DNA from 2 places in the Bacillus sp. Brlt_9 genome. Region 1 is predicted to be linked to the other one. Evidence: a T-box and tRNA genes for the amino acid it is inferred to sense, from the RefSeq annotation. Region 1 holds a T-box; the other holds one or more tRNA genes.

Region 1 (11,963 bases):
TCGCATTTTCTGCGATATGTTCGAATAAGGCTAGAAAGGTTGGATTTGGTGAATCAAATGTAAGTTGAAACTCTTCTTTATTTCTATTTTTTGGTTTAATAACTTCTGTTAGCTTCTCTAACATTTCTTCAATGCTTTTGTCTAATAAGTCATATTTATCATGGTAATGGCTATAAAACGTAGCACGATTTACAGGAGCGCGTTCTGCGATATGTTGGACAGTTACATTTTCGAAGCCCTTTTCGCCTACTAAAGCGACAAAAGCATCCTGTATGAGTTGTCTCGTCCGCTTTACACGTGGATCATTTGTATTTTTAATAGACATTGTTACTTCTCCTCGTTTAATTTTTTATACTTAAACAACACGATGGTATTATATTGTTGTTTAAGCGACATTTCATACGAAAATTGTCGGTTGTAGTTTCAAAATAATTATTTATAATTATAAACGATAGTCCTTCAGAAATCAGCACCGCTCGCAGGTAGACATATTCTCGTTTACGCTGTAAATGGTGTGATTTTTTTGTTTAAAGGTTAATATAATTAACAATTAAACAATCTAAACAATAAGGACGTAAATAGTTTAGAAAAAAATTATATGCGATATAAGGAGAGGAATGCAATGAATCAGTTTCGAAGAATGGTGATTATTAACATTATCACATTAATTGTACTAGTTGGCGGCGGTATTGGCGGTTACTACTATTACAATCAAGCGGAAAATTACTTAAAAACAGACAATGCAAAAATTGATGGAAAGGTAATTCCGATTGCATCACCAGTAGCAGGTAAATTAACGGACTGGAAAGCTGAAGTAGGTAAGAACTACAATGAGAACGATAAATTAGGTGCTGTTACTGTAGCGGCAGCAAATGGAGAACAAACAGTAGATGTAACAATTCCACAAAATGCAACAGTTGTACAATCAAACGCGACGACAAATGCTTTCGTTGGAGCAGGTAGCCCAATTGCTTATGCATTTGATATGAACAATTTATGGGTAACAGCAAACATTGAAGAAACAGATGTTGACGATGTACAAAAAGGTCAAGATGTAGATGTGTATGTAGATGCATACCCAGATACAACGTTATCAGGAAAAGTAGAGCAAGTTGGATTAACAACAGCGAACACATTCTCTATGTTACCATCAAGCAACGCAACAGCGAACTATACGAAAGTAACACAAGTAGTACCAGTTAAAATTTCTTTAGATCATAGTAAATCAGTAAATATTGTTCCTGGAATGAATGTGTCAGTTCGTATTCATAAGTAAGGGGGAGATGAGATGTCCTCAATTGCAATTGTAGGATATGCACTATTTTGTATAATCGTCTTCTTCCTTGTAAATCGTCTTTTACGAAAGAAAAAAACGAACGTGGGAGAAGAACAAGTCCCAGCCGTAAATAAAATAGAAGTAAGTAAGGTAGAAACAGAAGAGAAAGAAATTGAACGAGAGCAAGAATCAAAAATTTCTAATGTAGTTGAGTTAGAAACAGGCAAGCAAGAAGAAGTAAAAAAAGAAAAAGAAGTGCCGAAAAAGCAAATGTCTACGCCTGTAGAGAATGTGAACGTAAAAGCAGTTGTAGCTGTATTAATTCTCGGCATGTTCGTTTCTATTTTAAACCAAACAATCATTAACGTCGCATTGCCACCGTTAATGAATGAATTTAATGTATCAACTTCAACAGCGCAATGGTTAATTACAGGTTTCATGCTTGTAAATGGTATTTTAGTACCGATTAGTGCCTTTTTAGTTTCGCGATTTACGTATCGTAAATTATTCGTAGCAGCAATGTTATTCTTCACTGTAGGATCTATCATTTGTGCTATTTCAGGAAACTTTACAATGATGATGACGGGCCGCGTTATTCAAGCGGTTGGTGCGGGTATTTTAATGCCGGTTGGTATGAATATCTTCATGACATTATTCCCGCCTCATAAGCGCGGAGCAGCGATGGGATTACTAGGTGTAGCGATGATTTTAGCACCAGCTATCGGACCAACTGTAACAGGTTGGGTGATTGAAAATTACAGCTGGAACTTAATGTTCTATGCGATGTTTATTATTGGTTTAATTATTACGTTCCTATCTTTAAAATTCTTTACACTAGCTCAGCCAGTGTCTAAAACGAAATTAGATATATTTGGTGTGGTTAGTTCAAGTATTGGACTAGGAAGCTTATTGTATGGATTTAGTGAAGCTGGAAATAATAGTTGGACTAGTGCAGAAGTCATTATTTCACTTATTATCGGTGTAATTGGTTTAGCGTTATTTATTTGGAGAGAGTTAACAACGGACAATAAAATGCTTGATTTACAAGTGTTTAAATATCCAGTATTTACTTTCACTTTAGTAATTAACGCAATCGTAACGATGGCATTATTCGGAGGTATGCTATTACTTCCAGTATATCTACAAAATATTCGTGGCTTTACGCCAATTGAATCTGGTTTACTACTTCTTCCAGGATCATTAATTATGGGAATCATGGGACCAGTAGCGGGTAAATTATTCGATAAATATGGCATTCGTCCATTAGCAATAATTGGATTGGCAATTACGACGTATGCGACATATGAATTTACAAAATTATCGATGGATACACCGTATAGCGTTATTATGACGGATTATATTATACGTTCAATTGGTATGTCATTCATTATGATGCCAATTATGACAGCTGGTATGAACGCACTGCCGATGAAATTAATTTCTCACGGTACAGCAACGCAAAATACATCAAGACAAGTAGCTGGTTCAATTGGAACGGCGATTTTAATTACACTTATGACGCAACAAACGACTGCCCACGTAGCAGATTACGGAAATATGTTAACAACGTCAAACCCAATATTAGTTGATAAAGTACACGGTATGGGGCAAAGTTTAGCGGCCTTAGCTGGATCAGCGCAAGCAGGAGATGCGATGAGCACGCAACTATTATATGGACAAATTTCAAAGCTATCTGCAATTAACGGTATTAACGATGCCTTCTTAATTGCAACGATACTCGCAGGGATTGCTTGGGTGTTATCGTTCTTCTTACCATCAGGCAACAAACCAAATAGAAAAGCAGGGAATTAATTTCCCTGCTTTTTTGTTTTTTATGCAGTTACATATAAAAGGTGATAACTAGTTACGGAGCACAGCCCTGTTATAAACAAAATCGTTCCCGTAGAACGAATACTCGATATTTGTCTGCCGCTTATAATGGCTAATAGTCCAGCTAAAGAGAAGAAACACCAATATAAAGTTCCCGAAATTGGAACCATCCCCTCTAAATCTATTCCAGAACCTATACAAATGATAGGAACAACGATAAGTAATATGCTAATTACACCAGCTATAATAGTAAGTAATTTACGATATTTCATGCTAGCAATAATTAAAAAACGCCGACAATGAATTCGCATAACATGAAAGTAAGAGCTAAAATGATTCAAGTTAATATTCCGAACACTTCTGTATTACCCCTGATTTGTGGTTTTCAAAAAATGTTATATATAAAATGAATCACCTACAGACATGAGTACCCAGAAAATAACCCCTAATATTCCAGCGGTAAAAATAATGAATCCCATATTATGTATACTTTTAAGTTTTGCTTGTAATCCACTTATCCCTGCTAATAATCCAGTTAAAGAAAATAGTATCCAATATAAAGTAGTTGAAATAGGGAGGATTGTATTACTATTCACCCCCATGCCCCAAAAAACAAAAGGTAGCGTGACAAAGGATAGGGTAAGTAGCCCCAGTAAACTAACAAATAATTTACGATGTTTTATGCTAGTAACAATTAAAAAAATACCCCCGAAAAATCCGCATAAAACAAGAAATGGCATATAAACAACCCAAAGTAAGCTAAACATATATAATCTCCTTCTATGTAATGAGTTATATTTTACTACATGAGGTTTATTTTGGATATTATTAATAAATATGTATAAATTGATAGAAATGAGAAGTAATGATACGAATTAATAGATATAGAGAACGTTAGAGAGGAGGGTGCATATGAAAATTACAGAAGAGAACGTTGCAATGCAGCTAAGGAAAAGGAATGAAAAAGCATTATACTTTATTATCGACCAGTACGGTGGACTTATAAAAAGTATTATTCAGAAGCATTTAGCTTCGTTTCAAGATGTACAAGAGGAATGTATGGATGATGTGTTATTAGCGATTTGGAATCATATTGAAAAGTATGATGAAGAGAAAAATACTTTAAAAAATTGGATCGCGGCTATTACAAAATACAAATCTATCGATTATGCAAGGAAATATGCGAAAATAGTAAATGAAAAAGGGTTAGATCAAATAGGTGAAATAGCGATGCATACCGATACGACTAAAAATGAAATTAGTAATGATATGGAACATATATTGGACCATTTAAAGAAGAACGATAAAGAAATTTTTATGAAGCATTACGTGGAAGAAGATAGTGTAGAAAATATTGCAGAGAAAATGGGAGTGAAAACTTCTTTTATATACAATCGTCTATCGAGAGGGCGAAAGAAGTTAAGGTCATTATTTTTACATAACCGGATGAAATAAATAAGAAAAGAGGTGAAGAAAATGAAAGATCCATATGAAATGTTAAATGATATAAAAATGGATGAGAATGAATATGAAGAGGTTAACTTAACTCATATAGAGAAACAGAAAATAAAAAAGCGAGTTCGTAAAAAAATAAACAAGAACAAAGCTCATACGAAACGGAATGTAGCGATTGTAACATCGGCTGCGGCATTATTTATTATGATGATGACTGTAGATATGAGAAGGATGATTGCGGATATACCGTTAATCGGAAGTAAAATGGAAGACTACGTAAACAGTAGAGGGGAACCTTTAAAAGAATATAAAACGACAATAGGACAAACAGTTTATGATAACGGTGTAGAAGTACGGTTAGATGAAGTGATGATAGATGAAGGGCAGATTATTGTTAATAGTACGTTTAAATCTAACAGTGTTAATCTAGGGGGGATTTTTTTACCGCACCCAGATGTTTATATAAATGGAAAAGAGTTAAATGGTAGTGGTGGTGGAGGTAAACAAAAAGTAAATGATTATACATACACATTTTTTACTACTACAAATTTGAAAGATTCACAAATGAATCCAATGGAATTGGATGGGGAACTAGATATACAAATTGTATATAGAAGACTTATGCCGTTAAAAGGTAAAAAATCAATAAAAGGAGAATGGGGCTTTTCTTTTAAAGCATCTGGAGACAAATTAAAAGCAGAAACGAAAACAATCCCAATCCATAAACATTTTAAATTAGAAAATGGTCAAAAAATAGAAGTGGAAGATTTAAAAGTTTCTCCTATATCCGCGAAGTTGAACTATAAGATGTTGAACGGAACAAAGTTAGATGTAACATTTATCGGAAAAGATCAAGATGGGAAAGAGCTAAAACCGGTTTCAGGACATACACTATCGAAAAATAGTTATTGGCGGTTTGAAAAACTAGAGGATAATGTAACGAAAATTATACTGACACCTGTCCTAACTTCTGGTGAAGAAGGAGAAAAGAAAACGGATTATCGAAAAGTGCTAAAGGAAGAAGAGTTTGAAGTTGTTATAAAAGAGTAAAGAGAGGTATCGTGATGATACCTCTCTTTATCCTAAAAAGGCTAACATATTATTTATAATATGAAGTAATATAGCTGGAATAATGGATTTTGTTTTTTTACATAAAATGGCCATAAATAGACCCATGATGAACATACTAAACATCACACCAGTTGAGTATATATGACCTATTCCGAAGAGGAAGCTAGACCCAAACGCTGCAATCCAAAATGGGAAGCGCTGTTGGAGGAAGTGAAGAATAATACCGCGGACTATAAGTTCTTCAAAAATAGGTACAAGTATAGCGCCACCTATTAGCAATAATAGTTTGTATTGTTTTAACATTTCTAGGTCTAAAGCGGATGACTGCTCTTTTACCGCATCAGGAAAAATATTATTAATTATAAATATATCGTTAATGATATGTAGTCCATAAAAAAGAATGATATAGATGTATGTGCTTACTTTTTTTAATGCTGTAAAGTTTAGTGTTGGGACAATTAAATTTCTTAATGGCTTATATGCATAAATTAAAATTAATAAAATGCACAATACAAATAAATGCCTCCCAAAAGTAGTAAGTGATTTTGTTAAAGCAATTTGTTTTGGATCGGTTAAACCTTCTGTATAAATAACGGTAGGAAGACCTATAAAGAGATCGGCTAGAAATCCTGTTCCCCAAATCGCAAAAACGAGTGAAAATAGAAATTGTGAGAGTGACATAGGGTGTTTTTGTGGGTAAGTTAGTTGCGTGGCTTGTATAATAGTGAATCACCTATCCTTGCTTATTTTATAGTTATATATAAAGATTATAGAATATTTATACAAAAAAGTCATCAGTGTAGTAAAAATGATATTTTGAAGCTAATATTTACAGACAGTAATGATTTTACATTGATGTTTTGTGCAAATGGAAGAGTTTGAAGTTGTGATAAAAGAGTGAAAAAAGGTATCGCGATGATACCTCTTTTTAACTCAAGAATGCCAACATATTATTCATAATATGAAATAACATAGCTGGAATAATGGATTTTGTTTTTTTACATAAAATAGCCATTAATAATCCCATGAAGAAAGTAATTACCATGACTCCAAGTGAGTATGTATGAGCGATACCGAAGAAGAAACTTGTTATGATGGCTGCAATCCAAAATGGAAAGCGCTCTGAGAAGAAGCGAAGTATAAAGCCACGGAAAATAAGCTCTTCAAAAATTGGTGTAAGTATAGCGAAACCGAGAAGTAATAATATTTGATATTGCTTAAAAACATCTAAGTTTAATGCGGAAGATTGCTGCTTTGTTGCGTCTTGGAACATATAATTTAACAAGATGTAATTGAGTAAAATGTTTATAGCGAAGAAAAGAAGTAAGTATACGTATGTACGCCATTCTTTAAGTGCTGTAAAGTTAAATGATTTTAGTAGTAATTTTTTTGCGGGTTCGAATTTAAAAATGAAGAATAACAACACGGCTAGTTGTAATACGATACTTGCAGTATTAGCAATAGATTCATACAGGGCGATTTGTTTTTTATCTGTAAGACCTGCTGTATAAATTGTTAAGGGCATTGCGAGGAACACAGTAATAAGTCCAGTTCCGAAAAAAGCGAATAAAACGGAGCTAATAAATTGTCCCCATGACATAGAGTATTTCTGTTCATTAGAAAGTTGTGTAGCGGGTTGCATTTGTAAAATCACCTCTTTATATTTATATATTTAATTATAAAGTATTTTATTTTTATATGTAACATTTAAATATTACATATAAAGGTGTATTTTCCATAAAATAATAAAAGAGGTATCACTCTATAGTGATGCCTCTTTCTCATTGATAACTATGTTCTGCCTTGTTGTTCGATTTCGATTGCTCTATTTGCAATTCACGCTCTACTAATCGATCTAACTGTTGGATTGCCTTTAGCGCTTTTTCATAAGAAATCGTTCGATAATGGTGCGCTCCACCTGGTTCTTCATCTGCTTCATCCGCCCATTTAATAATGTTTTGAAGAGATGTTCTTTCAATTTCTTGCTGTACTAAGAAAGAATCTGTATGAAGAAGAATCGCGATAGAAATTTCTTTTGCTAGTTTCGGATGTTCTCCTAATCTAATAAGCAATTTATGAGCTCTTTCTGCTCCTTTAATTGCATGGATATCATTCTTTTTATACAAGTCATAGTCCCATTCGCCGCCTGTGTACCACGTATGATGTCCGATATCATGAAGGAAACCGGCTTTTGTTGCAGCATCGACTGAGGCGTGATGCTTTTTAGCTAAGTGAAACGCATGGTAAGCGACAGCAATCGCGTGGACCATCCCAGAACGATTTACGTATTTTTGTGTAATATGGTGTTTAAAAATTTGTTCAAGCGTAATACGATGCATAAAACATTCACTCCTTTTTATCTAATGGTGTCTATAAGAAAATCGATCGGTTTAAATGTATTTTGAACATTGTACTCCATCCGGGTAGCGTTAGTAAAGTAGAAATGTTTAGGAGAAGGGAAAATTTTTTTCGTAAAAAAATCACCTTGGCTTATGCGAAGGTGATTTTCAAATTGCTTATTTTTTTAATCCTTGCTCTAGCGTTTCTAACATTTCGTGCTTTTCATTTTCATCAGCGTTTTTCCAAATGACTTCGAATAAAACACCAAGACCTGGAAGCATTTTTTCTTCACCGCTTTGAATTGCATCGACAATCGTTTCTTGTAATTGGTCTTGTGAATTTCCAGATACATTTGCTAATACAGCGCCACGTAAATTAAAACTCATTATTTTCACCTCTTCTTCAGAATTGAAACTGACGTTAGTTTTTGTTCTTTTTTATGTAAATATGTATGAAAAATAGGCTATAATGATAAGACAAGAAGAGAGGGAAATACATATTATGAAAAACATTGATTCAGTACAAAATCCGCGTGTGAAGCAGTGGAAAAAGCTGCAGACGAAAAAAGAGCGCGATAAAAAAGGTTTATTTTTTGTAGAAGGATTCCACTTAGTCGAGGAAGCTTTAAAAGCAGGAGTTGTAACAGAACTTATCGTTTCAGATCAGACAGACCTTCCGAAAGATTGGACAGTTAATGATGTGGAAATGTATATCGTACCTGAAGCAATCGTAAAAGTACTTCGTGAAACAGAAACGACGCAAGGTGTATTTGCTGTTTGTGAGAAACACGAGAGTGAAGTAGCTCTTGCAGATGGGAAGTTTCTTTTATTAGACGGCCTTCAAGACCCAGGTAACTTAGGGACAATTATTCGTACAGCTGATGCAGCTGGTATTCATGCCGTTGTGCTTGGAGAAGGATGCGTTGATGCATATAATAGTAAAGTACTTCGCTCTACACAAGGTTCTATTTTCCATTTACCAGTTGTAAAAGGTAACTTAGAGGAATGGGTAGACAAGCTAAAAGAACATAACGTTCCTGTATATGGAACAGCACTTGAAAATGGAGTTCCGTATGGTGAAGTAACACCAGCTGGTAGTTTTGCATTAATTGTAGGAAATGAAGGAAACGGCGTAAGCCAAGAAATTCTTGCAAAAACGGATCAAAACTTGTATATTCCGATTTACGGCGGGGCAGAATCATTAAATGTTGCGGTTGCAGCAGGGATTTTAACGTATTATTTGCAAAGCCCAGTTGCGAACAAATAAAAAACTTCTTATAATAAGTTGAAGTATATTATATTAAAAGTTAAATAACGAAAAACGTTGATAGAGAAGAGTAACTTACAAAATCGCCATATAGGGAGAGAATGCCTTAGACTGAAAGCATTCTTATGGTAGACGGAAGTGAATTCACCTCTGGAGTTGACGCCAGGACCATGTATATGTAAAGGCGTTCCGGTCAGAATTGATCGTTATAACTAATGAGTGGGCAGACATGTTCTGTCAATTTAGGGTGGTACCGCGAATTTACCTCGTCCCTTTTTGGGAGCGAGGTTTTTTTATTTTTAAAATTAGGAGGGTTCCAAATGGAAGCACGTTTAAAAGAGCTAAAGCAAAAAGCGTTAGAGCTTATTGAAGAAGCGAAAGAGCTAAAGGGTTTAAACGACGTACGCGTAGCGTATTTAGGGAAAAAAGGTCCAATTACAGAAGTCTTACGCGGCATGGGAAAATTATCAGCAGAAGAGCGTCCGCGTATGGGAGCATTAGTAAATGAAGTACGTGAAGCGATTCAAACACGTTTAGACGACAAAATTGGTAACTTAGAAAAAGCAGTAATTGAAGCGAAGTTAGCTACCGAAACAATTGATGTTACACTGCCAGGTCGTCCTGTTGAAACAGGTTGTCACCATCCGTTAACAGCTGTTGTGGAACAAATTGAAGATGTATTCATCGGTATGGGGTATGAAGTAGCTGAAGGAACAGAAGTAGAAAAAGACTACTACAACTTCGAAGCATTAAACTTACCGAAAGATCACCCAGCGCGTGATATGCAAGATACATTCTACATTACAGAAGAGACGTTACTACGTACACATACATCTTCTGTGCAAGCACGTACAATGGAAAATAATAAAGAAAAAGGCCCAATTAAAATTATTTGTCCTGGTAAAGTGTATCGCCGCGATGACGATGATGCGACGCATTCACACCAGTTCATGCAAATTGAAGGTCTTGTAATTGATAAAAACATTCGCATGAGTGACTTAAAAGGTACATTGCAAGTATTCGTGAAAAAGATGTTCGGTGAAGATCGTGAAATCCGTCTTCGTCCAAGTTTCTTCCCATTCACAGAGCCATCTGTAGAGATGGATATTTCTTGTATGATGTGTCACGGCAAAGGTTGCGGCACTTGTAAAGGAACTGGCTGGATTGAAATTTTAGGCGCAGGTATGGTTCACCCGAACGTACTTGAAATGGCCGGTTATGATTCAAAAGAATATCAAGGTTTCGCATTCGGTATGGGCGCAGAGCGTATCGCAATGTTGAAATACGGCGTAGATGACATTCGTCATTTCTATACAAATGATGTACGTTTCTTACAACAATTCAAACGAGCGTAAGGGAAGGAGAGGATAAGTATGTTCGTATCATATCGTTGGTTACAAGAGTATGTAGATATTAAAGATGTAACAGCACAAGAACTAGCAGACAAAATCACGAAAAGTGGTATTGAAGTAGAAGGTGTTGAAGTATTAAATAAAGGTGTAAAAGGTGTTGTGGTTGGTCACGTATTAGAATGTGAAAAACACCCAGAAGCTGATAAATTAAGCAAATGCTTAATCGATATCGGTGAAGAAGAACCAGTTCAAATTATTTGTGGTGCTGCTAACATTGCAAAAGGTTTAAAAGTACCAGTTGCAAAAGTTGGAGCTGTACTTCCTGGCAACTTCAAAATTAAAAAAGCAAAACTACGTGGTGAAGCATCTCACGGTATGGTTTGTGCTCTTCAAGAGCTTGGTATTGATGGGAAATTAGTTTCGAAAGACTACGCAGATGGTATCTTCATCTTCCCAAGTGACGCTGAAGTTGGTGCAGATGCACTTGAAATTTTAAACTTACATGATGAGGTACTTGAGCTTGGTTTAACACCAAACCGTGCAGATTGTTTAAACATGTTAGGTGTTGCGTATGAAGTAGCTGCTATTTACGGCCGCGAAGTAAAACTTCCAGCTATCGACTTACAAGAAACAGCAGAAAAAACTGCTGATTACATTTCTGTAAGTGTAGAAGCGAAAGAAGAAAATCCATTATATATTGCAAAAATGGTTAAAAACGTAAAAATTGGTCCATCACCAATGTGGATGCAAACGCGCCTTATGGCAGCTGGCATTCGTCCAATTAGCAATGTAGTTGATATTACAAACTACATTTTAATGGAATACGGTCAACCGTTACACGCATTCGATTACGATAAATTAGGTTCAAAAGAAATCGTTGTTCGTCTTGCAAAAGAAGGCGAAAAAATTGAAACGTTAGATGATCAAGAGCGTACGTTACAAGATCACCATCTTGTAATTACAAACGGAACAAAAGCTTTAGCTGTTGCTGGTGTAATGGGCGGAGCAGATTCTGAAGTTACAAATGAGACAGTAAACGTTCTAATTGAATCTGCATACTTTGCAGGTCAAACCGTGCGCCGTACATCAAAAGACTTAGGTCTTCGCAGTGAATCAAGTGCACGTTTCGAAAAAGGAATCGATCCAACGCGTACGTTTGAAGCAATTCAACACGCAGCTGCTTTAATGGCGAAATACGCTGGCGGAGAAGCACTTGAAGGTGTAGTAGAAGCTGATAACTTACAAGTACAAGAGCGTACAGTATCTGTTACTGCTGAAAAAGTAAACCGTGTATTAGGTACAAATATTTCTGCAAGTGAAATGGGTACAATGTTCACAAACTTGAAGTTCCCATTCACAGAAGTAGAAGGAAC
Region 2 (11,963 bases), on a different contig from region 1:
TGTAAGAATTGCAAGAGCAGTTGTACGAAATGCGTTTCGCATGGGGAGTCGTTCTCCAATTCAAATTTCAGAACGTCGCACAGTTACAGTAGCAAAGTTACTTGAGAATATCGTGGCATACGTTGTTATGTTCATTATGTTAATTGCGATTTTAGGTGTGTTTGATATTAATGCATCAGGTTTATTAGCCGGTGCCGGGGTAATTGGTTTGGCAGTCGGGTTTGGTGCACAAAGTTTAGTGAAAGATGTTATTACAGGGTTATTCATCTTGCTAGAAGATCAATTTTCAGTAGGAGACTATGTAAAAATTGGTCAGTTTGAGGGAGTCGTTTTAGAAATTGGACTTCGTACAACGAAAGTAAAGAGTTGGACAGGCGAAATTCATACTTTACCAAATGGAAGTATCATTCAAGTTACGAACTATTCAGTTAGCAATAGTGTAGCCTTTGTTGATGTATCCATTTCGTATGAGGCTGACATAGCAAAAGCGGAGCAAGTCATTGAAGAGTTATTAGAAGAATTACCTGCACAGTATGCGCAGATGGTAACAACGCCTCAGTTATTAGGTGTACAAACATTGGCTGCATCAGAAGTTATATTACGCGTTATCGCGGAAGTAGAGCCGATGCAACATGCAGTTATTGCAAGAGCACTTCGTAAAGAAATTAAAAATCGTCTAGATTTACATGGTATTGAAATTCCATATCCACGTATGGTTTTATATAATCGTGAAGAATTGGTGAGTGGAAAAGCAATTTAGTATGGAGAGGGGTTTGGAGAGTGGAGCAAAAGCAGTATAACTTGTACGATGTTGTGGAAATGAAGAAAGCCCACCCATGTGGTGAGAATCGTTGGAAGATTATTCGTATGGGAATGGATATCCGCATTAAGTGCGAGGGATGTGACCATTCAGTAATGATTCCTCGAAGAGAGTTCGATCGTAAGGTGAAAAAAATACTTGTGAAGCACGAAGAATAGAGAGAAAGTAACAGTTGCAATGGGTAGCTGTTACTTTTTTTCGTTTGGAGGAAACTTGTCATTTTTTTCGTTACTATCTATAATGATGAAAGATTGAGACATAGGAGTGAAAAATATGGGATTAACGGCTGGGATTGTTGGATTACCTAACGTAGGGAAGTCAACTTTATTTAATGCAATTACACAAGCAGGAGCAGAATCTGCAAACTATCCATTCTGTACAATTGATCCAAACGTAGGGATTGTAGAAGTACCAGATGAGCGTTTAAATAAATTAACGGAATTAGTAGAACCGAAAAAAACTGTTCCGACTGTATTTGAGTTTACTGATATTGCAGGTATCGTAAAAGGTGCTAGTAAAGGTGAAGGGTTAGGAAATAAATTCTTATCTCACATTCGCCAAGTAGATGCAATTTGCCAAGTTGTTCGTTGTTTTGAGGACGAAAATATTACACACGTTTCAGGGAAAGTAGATCCGATTGATGATATTGAAACAATCAACTTAGAGCTAATTTTAGCGGATCTAGAATCTGTTGATAAACGTATCGAGCGTGTTGCGAAATTAGCAAGACAAAAAGATAAAGAAGCAGTATACGAGCATGAAATTTTAGTCCGCTTAAAAGAAGCTTTTGAAGAGGGAAAACCGGCTCGTACTGTTGAATTCACAGAAGAGCAAATGAAAATTGTTAAAGGCCTTCATTTACTTACAACGAAAGAAATGCTATACGTAGCAAACGTAAGTGAAGATGATATTATGGATCCTTCTGAAAACAAATACGTACAAATGGTAAAAGAATTTGCTGCAAATGAAAATTCTCAAGTAATCGTTGTATGTGCAAAAATCGAAGAAGAAATCGCTGAACTAGACGAGGAAGAGAAAAAAGTATTCCTTGAAGAACTAGGCATTGAAGAATCTGGTTTAGATCAATTAATTCGTGCTGCATACAATTTATTAGGACTTGCTACTTACTTCACCGCTGGTGTGCAAGAAGTACGTGCATGGACGTTTAAACAAGGTATGAAAGCACCACAATGTGCCGGCGTAATTCATACAGACTTCGAGCGTGGATTTATTCGTGCAGAAACAGTTTCTTACGACGACTTAATGACAAACGGTTCTATGACAGCTGCAAAAGAAGCTGGTAAAGTTCGTTTAGAAGGAAAAGAGTATATCGTAAAAGACGGAGACGTTATGCACTTCCGCTTCAACGTTTAATTTAATATTTCCTAGGAAAAATTAAGATATAAACTTGGCAAATATATTATGTGTTTGCCAAGTTTTTTATGTATGGGTGAGTTGATTCATCTAACTTACTATGATATAATCTAAACTCGTGAGTAATTACTATAAATTAATTGCTCCTTGCCCATTACGGGCCGTTTAGACCAAAAGGAGGTGAAAGTGTAATGAGAAAGTACGAAATTATGTACATCATTCGTCCTGGCGTTGAAGAAGAAGCTCAAAAAGCTTTAGTTGAACGTTTTGCAGGTGTTTTAACAAACAATGGTGCAGAAATCATTAACACGAAAGAGTGGGGTAAGCGTCGTTTAGCTTACGAAATCAACGACTTACGTGAAGGTTTCTACATGATCTTAAACGTGAACTCTAACGCAGAAGCGATTAATGAATTCGACCGTTTAGCTAAGATCAACGAAGACATCCTTCGTCATATCGTTGTTAAAGAAGAAGAAAAATAATTGATATATAAGGGAGAGTGGTTCGATTGATGAATCGTGTTATCCTCGTTGGTCGTTTAACTAAGGACCCTGACTTACGTTACACGCCCAATGGTGTTGCAGTAGCTACTTTTACGTTAGCTGTGAATCGCGCATTTGCGAATCAACAAGGTGAGCGTGAAGCTGACTTTATTAATTGTGTAATATGGCGTAAACAAGCAGAAAACGTAGCAAATTATTTGAAAAAAGGTAGCTTAGCAGGCGTAGATGGACGTCTTCAAACTCGTAATTACGATGGACAAGATGGTAAACGTGTATATGTAACAGAAGTTCTTGCGGAAAGCGTACAATTTTTAGAGCCGCGTAATGGCGGTGGGGAGCAACGTGGTTCATTTAATCAGCAACCATCAGGAGCTGGTTTCGGTAACCAAAGCTCTAACCCATTTGGTCAATCTAGTAATTCAGGCAACCAAGGTAATCAAGGAAACTCTGGATTTACGAAGAATGACGATCCATTTTCAAATGTAGGTCAACCGATCGACATTTCCGACGACGATTTACCGTTCTAATACAGTAAATTTGTTAGTTTTAACAAAGAATGGAGGGAAATAGACATGGCAGGACGCAAAGGTGGACGTGCGAAACGTCGTAAGGTGTGTTTCTTCACAGCTAACGGCATCACTCGCATCGATTATAAAGATGTTGATTTATTAAAACGTTTCGTTTCTGAGCGTGGTAAAATTTTACCTCGTCGTGTAACAGGAACAAGCGCAAAATACCAACGCAAACTTACAGTTGCAATTAAACGTGCTCGTCAAATGGCACTTTTACCATATGTTGGTGAATAATAGCGTATGAAATGCACAGTAGAGTCGGACTCTACTGTGCATTTTGCTATGCTTTTCTTTTTTGAAAGAGAGGTTATATGATGAAGAATACGAAATTTATTACTGAGGGTGCAGCGCTGTTAGCGATATATGCAATGTTATTGCTTATATCTATGTATGTTCCAATTTTAGGTACAGTTGTAACGTTTGCGTTGCCATTGCCGTTTATATTGTTAACGATAAGATATAGATTATCTAACGCCTTTGTAATTTTTACGGCGGCGCTTTTTATTACTGTTATTGTCAGTCAACCGATGAACCTAGTAAAGACAACTATGTTTGGATTGATAGGTATCGTTTTAGGGCATATGTATAAAAAACGAAAAAAGCAGGTAGAAATTTTGATGGCGGGGACGCTTGCGTACTTAATTGGTATTATGCTCATTTATGTTGTGAGTATAAAGTTTTTTAACATAGATTTAATGAAGCAAATGCAAAATATGTTTAATGAAAGTATGACGCAAAGTGAAAAGATAGTTAATGCTGCGGGTATGCCGATTAGTAAAGAACAAAAAGAGTTATTTGCACAATTTAATGATGTGTTACAAACATTATTCCCAAGTTTACTTGTAATGGTCTCGGTATGTTTTTCTTGGATTACAGTTATGATATCAGGTAGTGTTTTGAGAAAGCTAAAACATGACGTTATACCTTGGCCTAAGTTCAAAGATATACAATTACCAAAGAGTATTGTTTGGTATTACGTTATATTTATTTTGCTATCAACTTTTATAAAAGTAGAACCGACATCATATTTACATATGGTATTTTCTAACCTATATGTCATATTTGCTCTACTACTAGTACTGCAAGGTCTGACGTTTATCGCTTTTCTAGCGCATAGTAAAGGTTTTACGAAAGGGGTTCCTATTATTAGTTTTATTGCCTGCATGTTTATTCCGATGCTGTTTCCTCTTGTGACAATCTTAGGTATAATTGATTTAGGGATTTCATTGCGTTCTAAAATAGGAGGATAAAGTAATATTCCTTATACTATTTTAATCTGTTTAACTAACTGGAAGGTGAGTTAGTTTTACTTTATAGGAGTTGTATACATGCCTGAATTTTATAAGAAACAGTGGTTTTTATATCCTGTTTACGTATTGGCATTTTTTGTGTTTGTGCTCATTTCGATCCTCTGTTATTTTCATTTGATGATGGGGATAGCCGCCTTTTTTATCTTTTGTATTGTACTTTTTGTTGTTGTACGATTTGAACTTACCTTTCAAAAGAACTTTGAAAAACATACGACAGAGATGATTACGAGGGTAAAGAAAGTGAGTAATGAGGCATTTAACCAAATGCCGATTGGTATTTTGTTATACAATAAGGATTATGGGATTGATTGGGCGAATCCTTATTTATCTTCATGTCTAGGACAGCATGCATTAGCTGGATGGCACCTTTATGATGTATCAGAAACGTTACTTCTTTTTATTAAGGGAGAAACTTCCGATGATATAGTCTCTTTAAATAATCGAAAGTTTCGTGTCTTTGTAAGGAAAGAAGAAAAGTTAATTTATTTCTTTGATGTAACGGAACAAACAGAGATTGAAAAGATGTACGAGGATCAACGTACTGTTTTGGCTGTCATTTATTTAGATAATTATGATGAAGTTACACAAGGATTAGATGATCAATTACGTACGAATATAACAAGCCTTGTAACATCGCGACTAAATGAATGGGCCGTTAAGTACGGGGCATATTTAAAACGTGCATCTTCAGAAAGATTCTTCGTTGTGCTAAATGAAAGTATTTTAGCACAGATGGAGAAAGGGAAATTTAACATTTTAGATCAAGTGCGTGAAGAAACATCTAAAAGGAATATCCCACTCACCTTAAGTGTAGGTGTTGGATCAGGTGATTTACCTTTATCAGAGCTTGGAGCGATGGCTCAGTCCGGCTTAGACCTTGCACTTGGACGTGGTGGAGATCAAGTAGCTATTAAACAAGCAACAGGTAAAGTTAAGTTTTATGGTGGTAAGACAAATCCGGTGGAAAAACGTACTCGTGTACGTGCCAGAGTTATTTCGCACGCATTAAAGGATTTAGTATTAGAAAGTAGTAATGTCATTATAATGGGGCATAGGGCTCCTGATATGGACGCAATTGGTGCTGCGATTGGTATTTTAAAGGTAGCGCAATTAAATGAGCGCAAAGGATATATTGTGCTAGATGAAAATGACTCTGATAAGGGAATTAAGCGTTTAATGGATAAAGTGAAACAAAATGAGGAGTTATGGTCTCACTTTATTACACCAGAACAAGCGATGGAATTTGCCAATGATGATTCCTTACTTGTTGTTGTTGATACGCATAAACCTTCAATGGTGATGGAAGAAAAGCTATTACGCAAAATTGAAAATGTAGTTGTTATTGACCATCATCGCCGAGGAGAAGATTTTATTGAAGATCCATTGCTTGTTTACATGGAGCCATATGCTTCTTCCACGGCAGAACTTGTTACAGAATTACTTGAATACCAACCGAAAAATTTAAAAATGACAATGTTAGAAGCGACAGCGTTGTTAGCAGGTATTATTGTTGATACGAAAAGCTTTACATTCCGGACAGGTGCTCGTACGTTTGATGCCGCTTCTTATTTACGCTCACACGGTGCAGATACTGTACTTGTACAAGAGCTGTTAAAAGAAGATATGGATCAGTATTTACGGGTTGCAAAAGCTATTAAAAATGCGTACATTTATACAAATGGAATTGCGATTGCAAAAGTTGATAGTGATGATTACTACGATCAAGTGCTTATTGCACAATCAGCGGATACATTATTAACAATGACAGGAATTATTGCGTCATTTGTTATTGCAAAACGTGGTGAGAATTTCATTGGAATTAGCGGCAGATCTTTAGGTGAAGTGAATGTGCAGCTAATTATGGAAAATTTAGGCGGTGGTGGGCATTTAACGAATGCAGCCACACAAATGAAAAATGTTACAGTAGATGAAGCTGAGGAGAAGCTTCGATTTGTTATTGATGAATATTTACAGGGAGGCACACAATCATGAAAGTAATTTTTCTAAAAGACGTAAAAGGTAAAGGTAAAAAAGGAGAAGTAAAAAACGTACCAGATGGCTATGCAAATAACTTCTTACTAAAACAAGGATTAGCTGCTGAAGCGACAAATAGCAGTATGAAAACTTTAGAAGCTCAAAAGCGTAAAGAAGAAAAAGATGCAGCAGCAGAGCTTGAAAGTGCAAAACAATTAAAAGAAACGTTAGAGAAACTAACTGTAGAATTAAAGGCTAAATCTGGAGAAGGTGGCCGTCTATTCGGTTCAATCACAAGTAAACAAATCGTAGATGCGATGCAAAAATCACACAAGATTAAACTTGATAAGCGTAAATTTGAAATGGATGATGCAATTCGTGCACTAGGCTATACAAATGTTACTGTGAAATTGCATCCGCAAGTAACAGCAACAGTAAAAGTTCATGTTAGTGAACAATAAAAATAAGTTAAGCAAGGAGGATTGCGTATGAGTGATGTAATGGCTGATCGTACCCCTCCGCATAATATAGAAGCTGAGCAGGCAGTCTTAGGTGCTATATTGATTGATCAGGATGCGTTAACGTCAGCATCGGAACTATTGGTACCTGACTCATTTTATCGAACGAAACATCAAAAGATTTTTGAAGTCATGCTTGGATTGTCTGATAAGGGGGAGCCAATCGACTTAGTAATGATGACGTCAGCGATGGCTGATCAAGGGTTATTAGAAGAAGTTGGTGGAGTTTCTTACTTAGCAGAATTAGCAGAAGTTGTTCCGACCGCTGCTAACGTAGAGTATTATGCACGAATCATCGCTGAAAAAGCGTTGTTACGTCGTTTAATTCGAACAGCGACTCATATTGTGTCTGATGGATATGAGAGAGAAGACGATGTGGATGGCCTATTAAATGAGGCTGAGAAAAAAATATTAGAAGTATCACATCAAACCAATGCAAAGGCATTCCAAAATATTAAAGACGTTCTTGTAGATGCTTATGATAAAATCGAACTTTTGCATAATCAAAAAGGTGAAGTTACCGGGATACCAACCGGGTTTACTGAATTAGATAAAATGACGGCAGGGTTCCAGCGAAATGATTTAATTATCGTGGCAGCACGTCCATCGGTAGGGAAAACGGCATTTTCATTAAATATCGCACAAAACGTAGCGACGAAAACGGATGAAAATGTCGCGATTTTTAGTCTAGAGATGGGTGCTGATCAGCTAGTTATGCGTATGCTTTGTGCAGAAGGGAATATCGATGCACAAAGACTTCGTACCGGATCATTAACTTCTGATGATTGGGCGAAATTAACGATGGCAATGGGTAGCCTTTCTAATGCTGGTATCTATATTGATGATACACCAGGGATTAAAGTAAATGAGATTCGAGCGAAATGTCGTAGATTAAAACAAGAACAGGGTCTTGGTATGATCTTGATTGACTACTTACAGCTTATTCAAGGAAGTGGGAAATCAGGAGAGAACCGTCAGCAGGAAGTATCTGAGATTTCTCGTACACTAAAAGGGATTGCACGTGAATTGCAAGTGCCTGTTATTGCCTTGTCGCAGTTATCTCGTGGTGTAGAATCTCGTCAAGATAAACGTCCGATGATGTCTGATATTCGTGAATCGGGAAGTATCGAGCAGGATGCTGATATCGTAGCCTTCTTATATCGTGAAGATTACTATGACCGAGAAACGGAAAATAAAAATACGATTGAAATTATTATTGCAAAGCAGCGTAACGGTCCTGTAGGTTCCGTAGAGCTCGCATTCGTTAAAGAGTTCAATAAGTTCGTTAACCTAGAACGTCGATTCGAGGATGGACATGCGCCGCCTGCATAAAGCTAGTATAAAAAAGAAACACATTTCTTATAATAAGATGTGTTTCTTTTTTTTATGGGAAAGATAAGGCTTTCATAATGTGAAAAATATAATTGTTACGAACGAAAATGTTTTTTAATAAAAAAATGTTCGTTTTTTGGTTGACTTCTTTTTCGGTTTTGGTACAATTATATTGTTTGAATAGATCGTTTGAAAATTGCGGAGGTGCTTTAATAATGTCTTCAGTAGTAGTTGTAGGAACACAATGGGGCGACGAAGGAAAAGGTAAAATCACTGATTTTCTTTCTGAGCATGCGGAAGTAGTTGCAAGATATCAAGGTGGAAATAACGCGGGACATACAATTGTTTTCGGCGGAGTTAAATATAAATTACACTTAATTCCATCTGGTATTTTCTATAAAGAGAAAATTTGTGTAATCGGAAACGGCTTAGTAGTAGATCCGAAAGCATTACTTGAAGAATTAAAATACTTACACGATCGTGGTGTAAGTACTGATAATTTACGTGTAAGTAACCGTGCGCACGTTATTTTACCTTATCACCTAAAACAAGATGAGTTAGAAGAAGCGAGTAAAGGTGATAACAAAATCGGTACAACGAAAAAAGGTATCGGTCCTGCATATATGGATAAAGCTGCTCGTATTGGTATTCGTATGGCTGATCTTTTAGACCGTGAAGCATTTAAAGAGAAGCTTGAGCGCAATTTAGTAGAAAAAAATCGCTTATTTGAAAAAATGTACGATACAGAAGGTTTCAGTGTAGAAGAAATCTTCGAAGAGTACTTCGAGTATGGACAACAAATCGCGCAATATGTATGTGATACGTCTGTTGTATTAAATGATGCATTAGATAACAATCACCGTGTATTATTTGAAGGTGCACAAGGTGTTATGCTTGATATCGACCACGGTACGTACCCGTTCGTTACATCTTCTAACCCGATTGCTGGTGGTGTAACAGTTGGAACTGGAGTTGGTCCTGCGAAAGTTACTCGCGTTGTAGGTGTATGTAAAGCATATACAAGCCGCGTTGGTGATGGTCCATTCCCTACTGAGCTTCATGATGAAATTGGTCATCAAATTCGTGAAGTTGGTCGTGAGTATGGAACGACAACTGGTCGTCCACGCCGCGTAGGTTGGTTCGATAGCGTTGTTGTAAGACATGCACGTCGTGTTAGTGGTTTAACAGATCTATCATTAAACTCTATCGACGTTCTAACTGGTATTCCAACTCTTAAAATTTGTGTTGCTTACAAATGCGATGGCGAAGTTATCGATGAAGTTCCAGCAAACTTAAACATTTTAGCGAAATGTGAGCCTGTATACGAAGAGCTTCCAGGTTGGACAGAAGATATTACTGGTGTAAGATCATTAGACGAGCTTCCTGAAAATGCACGAAAATACGTAGAACGTGTTTCTGAATTAACAGGAATTCAATTATCTATGTTCTCAGTTGGACCAGATCGTAACCAAACAAATATCGTTCGTAACGTATACGAAGCTTGATTGATATTTTTGAGAAAAAACTCATGTCCGCATGGGTTTTTTCTTATCTTTTATAAAAAAATAAAAAAAGGTATTGCAAAACATAAAGAAAACATGTTATGATACATCTTGTCGTCACGAAAATATGACGTTGGTGAGTATGAGCCATTAGCTCAGTTGGTAGAGCATCTGACTTTTAATCAGAGGGTCGAAGGTTCGAGTCCTTCATGGCTCACCATTTTATTTTTCGTGGCCCGTTGGTCAAGTGGTTAAGACACCGCCCTTTCACGGCGGTAACACGGGTTCGAATCCCGTACGGGTCATGTCTTTTTTTATGTTCATTTTTGGTCCCGTGGTGTAGTGGTTAACATGCCTGCCTGTCACGCAGGAGATCGCCGGTTCGACCCCGGTCGGGACCGCCACTTTTGTTTATACCACCATTAGTGGTTTTATATATAGTTTTGGCTCGGTAGCTCAGTCGGTAGAGCAGAGGACTGAAAATCCTCGTGTCGGCGGTTCGATTCCGTCCCGAGCCACTCTCAGGATATTAAGTGGGCCCACTTAATATCCTTTTTATTTGTGTAATTTTACAAAATTGAGTAGTTATTTTAAAATAGAATGAGGAGCCTCTAGCAGTTGAAGCTAGAGGTTTTTCTATAGATCGTATAGGATTCCGTGTAAAAGTGGATCATACATGAGTCTGTGAGAATAGAGGAGAAAGTACTTAAGCAAAAGATGCGGTCATATAGGGACATACTATGTAGACATCAATGTGTTTAGGGATATTGACCATATTTTTACCCCGGATCAACGGGCAGTAAGATCCTACCTCAAAATTCAGCGAGGGTAAAGAAGTCGGGTGCAGGATTAACTGCCTGTAAATGCCCAATTGGTGAGGGCTAATAATCGGTAAGGGATGAAACCCCCCAACGATTAAAGTTTCACTTTATAAGGAGGAAATAGACGATGATGGGAAAGAAAATTTTAGTAGTTGATGATGAAAAGCCGATTGCGGATATTTTGAAGTTCAACCTAGAAAAAGAAGGTTTTGAAATTGTAATGGCGCATGATGGTGATGAAGCGATTGAAAAAGCAAATGAAGAACAGCCAGATATGGTTTTATTAGATATTATGCTACCAGGTAAGGATGGCTTAGAGGTTTGCCGTGAAATACGTAAAAGCTCAGAAATGCCGATTATTATGCTTACAGCGAAGGACTCTGAAATTGATAAAGTATTAGGACTTGAGCTTGGTGCCGATGATTATGTAACGAAGCCATTTAGTACGAGAGAATTACTTGCTCGCGTGAAGGCGAATTTACGTCGCCATCAACAAGGTGGTGCGGCAGAAAAAGAAGAAAATACGGAAATGGTTATTGGACCAATTGTTATTAATCCAAATGCGTATAGTGTAACGAAACGCGAGGAAAATATTGAACTTACACATCGTGAATTTGAGCTACTACATTATTTAGCGAAGCATTTAGGACAAGTTATGACACGCGAACATTTATTGCAAACGGTTTGGGGTTATGACTATTTTGGAGATGTACGTACAGTGGATGTAACAGTGCGTCGTTTACGTGAAAAAATTGAAGATAATCCAAGTCATCCTACATTAATTGTCACTAGACGTGGAGTAGGATATTACTTGCGTGACCCAGAGCAGGAATAGTATATGAAGAAAGTCGGTTTTTTTCAATCTATTCATTTAAAATTTGTACTCATATATATGCTATTAATATTGATAGCTATGCAAGTTATTGGAGTATATTTCGTAAGAGAGTTAGAAAAGAGTCTTGTACAAGGCTTTAGAGATTCTTTAACGCAACAAACGAACTTATTATCGTATAACTTGAAACAAGAGTTTAAAAAAAGTTATACAAAAGCAGAAACAGAGTCAACAGATGAAACGATTAAAACTTCCATTCGAAAATTTGCCTCTGATCGCAAGAAAGATATTCAAGAGGTAAGTGTATTTGATGCGAATAGAAAGTTACTTGCTATTTCAGATGAGTCAAAGCAAAACAAGGTAAATAGAACATCAACTGATATAGCTGTTCAGCGGGTATTGGTA

The links. The T-box of region 1 lies ahead of pheS (phenylalanine--tRNA ligase subunit alpha). A T-box ahead of a tRNA ligase gene usually reads a tRNA of that ligase, here a tRNA-Phe.
Region 2: it has a tRNA-Phe gene. The T-box ahead of pheS (phenylalanine--tRNA ligase subunit alpha) is inferred to sense a tRNA for this amino acid. The anticodon was not compared.

What each region holds. Positions count from the first base shown of each region.
Region 1 is NZ_JAYJLO010000002.1:290,583-302,545, forward strand. Features, by position in the region: gene VF726_RS07745 (TetR/AcrR family transcriptional regulator) at 1-325, opposite strand, end outside; gene VF726_RS07750 (HlyD family secretion protein) at 623-1,276, shown strand; gene VF726_RS07755 (DHA2 family efflux MFS transporter permease subunit) at 1,289-3,088, shown strand; partial or broken gene VF726_RS07760 (ammonia permease) at 3,109-3,422, opposite strand; gene VF726_RS07765 (DNA-binding protein) at 3,502-3,873, opposite strand; gene VF726_RS07770 (sigma-70 family RNA polymerase sigma factor) at 4,019-4,561, shown strand; gene VF726_RS07775 (DUF4179 domain-containing protein) at 4,583-5,611, shown strand; gene VF726_RS07780 (CPBP family intramembrane glutamic endopeptidase) at 5,639-6,313, opposite strand; gene VF726_RS07785 (lysostaphin resistance A-like protein) at 6,561-7,274, opposite strand; gene VF726_RS07790 (HD domain-containing protein) at 7,414-7,971, opposite strand; gene sspI (small acid-soluble spore protein SspI) at 8,149-8,358, opposite strand; gene VF726_RS07800 (TrmH family RNA methyltransferase) at 8,441-9,238, shown strand; T-box leader at 9,287-9,515, shown strand; gene pheS (phenylalanine--tRNA ligase subunit alpha) at 9,559-10,593, shown strand; gene pheT (phenylalanine--tRNA ligase subunit beta) at 10,612-11,963, shown strand, end outside.
Region 2 is NZ_JAYJLO010000018.1:19,721-31,683, forward strand. Features, by position in the region: gene VF726_RS30230 (mechanosensitive ion channel family protein) at 1-760, shown strand, start outside; gene VF726_RS30235 (DUF951 domain-containing protein) at 781-978, shown strand; gene ychF (redox-regulated ATPase YchF) at 1,094-2,194, shown strand; gene rpsF (30S ribosomal protein S6) at 2,386-2,676, shown strand; gene ssb (single-stranded DNA-binding protein) at 2,703-3,224, shown strand; gene rpsR (30S ribosomal protein S18) at 3,270-3,503, shown strand; gene VF726_RS30260 (YybS family protein) at 3,584-4,519, shown strand; gene VF726_RS30265 (DHH family phosphoesterase) at 4,598-6,571, shown strand; gene rplI (50S ribosomal protein L9) at 6,568-7,014, shown strand; gene dnaB (replicative DNA helicase) at 7,042-8,403, shown strand; gene VF726_RS30280 (adenylosuccinate synthase) at 8,619-9,908, shown strand; tRNA gene VF726_RS30285 (tRNA-Lys) at 10,050-10,125, shown strand; tRNA gene VF726_RS30290 (tRNA-Glu) at 10,139-10,210, shown strand; tRNA gene VF726_RS30295 (tRNA-Asp) at 10,234-10,309, shown strand; tRNA gene VF726_RS30300 (tRNA-Phe) at 10,351-10,423, shown strand; gene walR (cell wall metabolism DNA-binding response regulator WalR) at 10,854-11,561, shown strand; gene walK (cell wall metabolism sensor histidine kinase WalK) at 11,565-11,963, shown strand, end outside.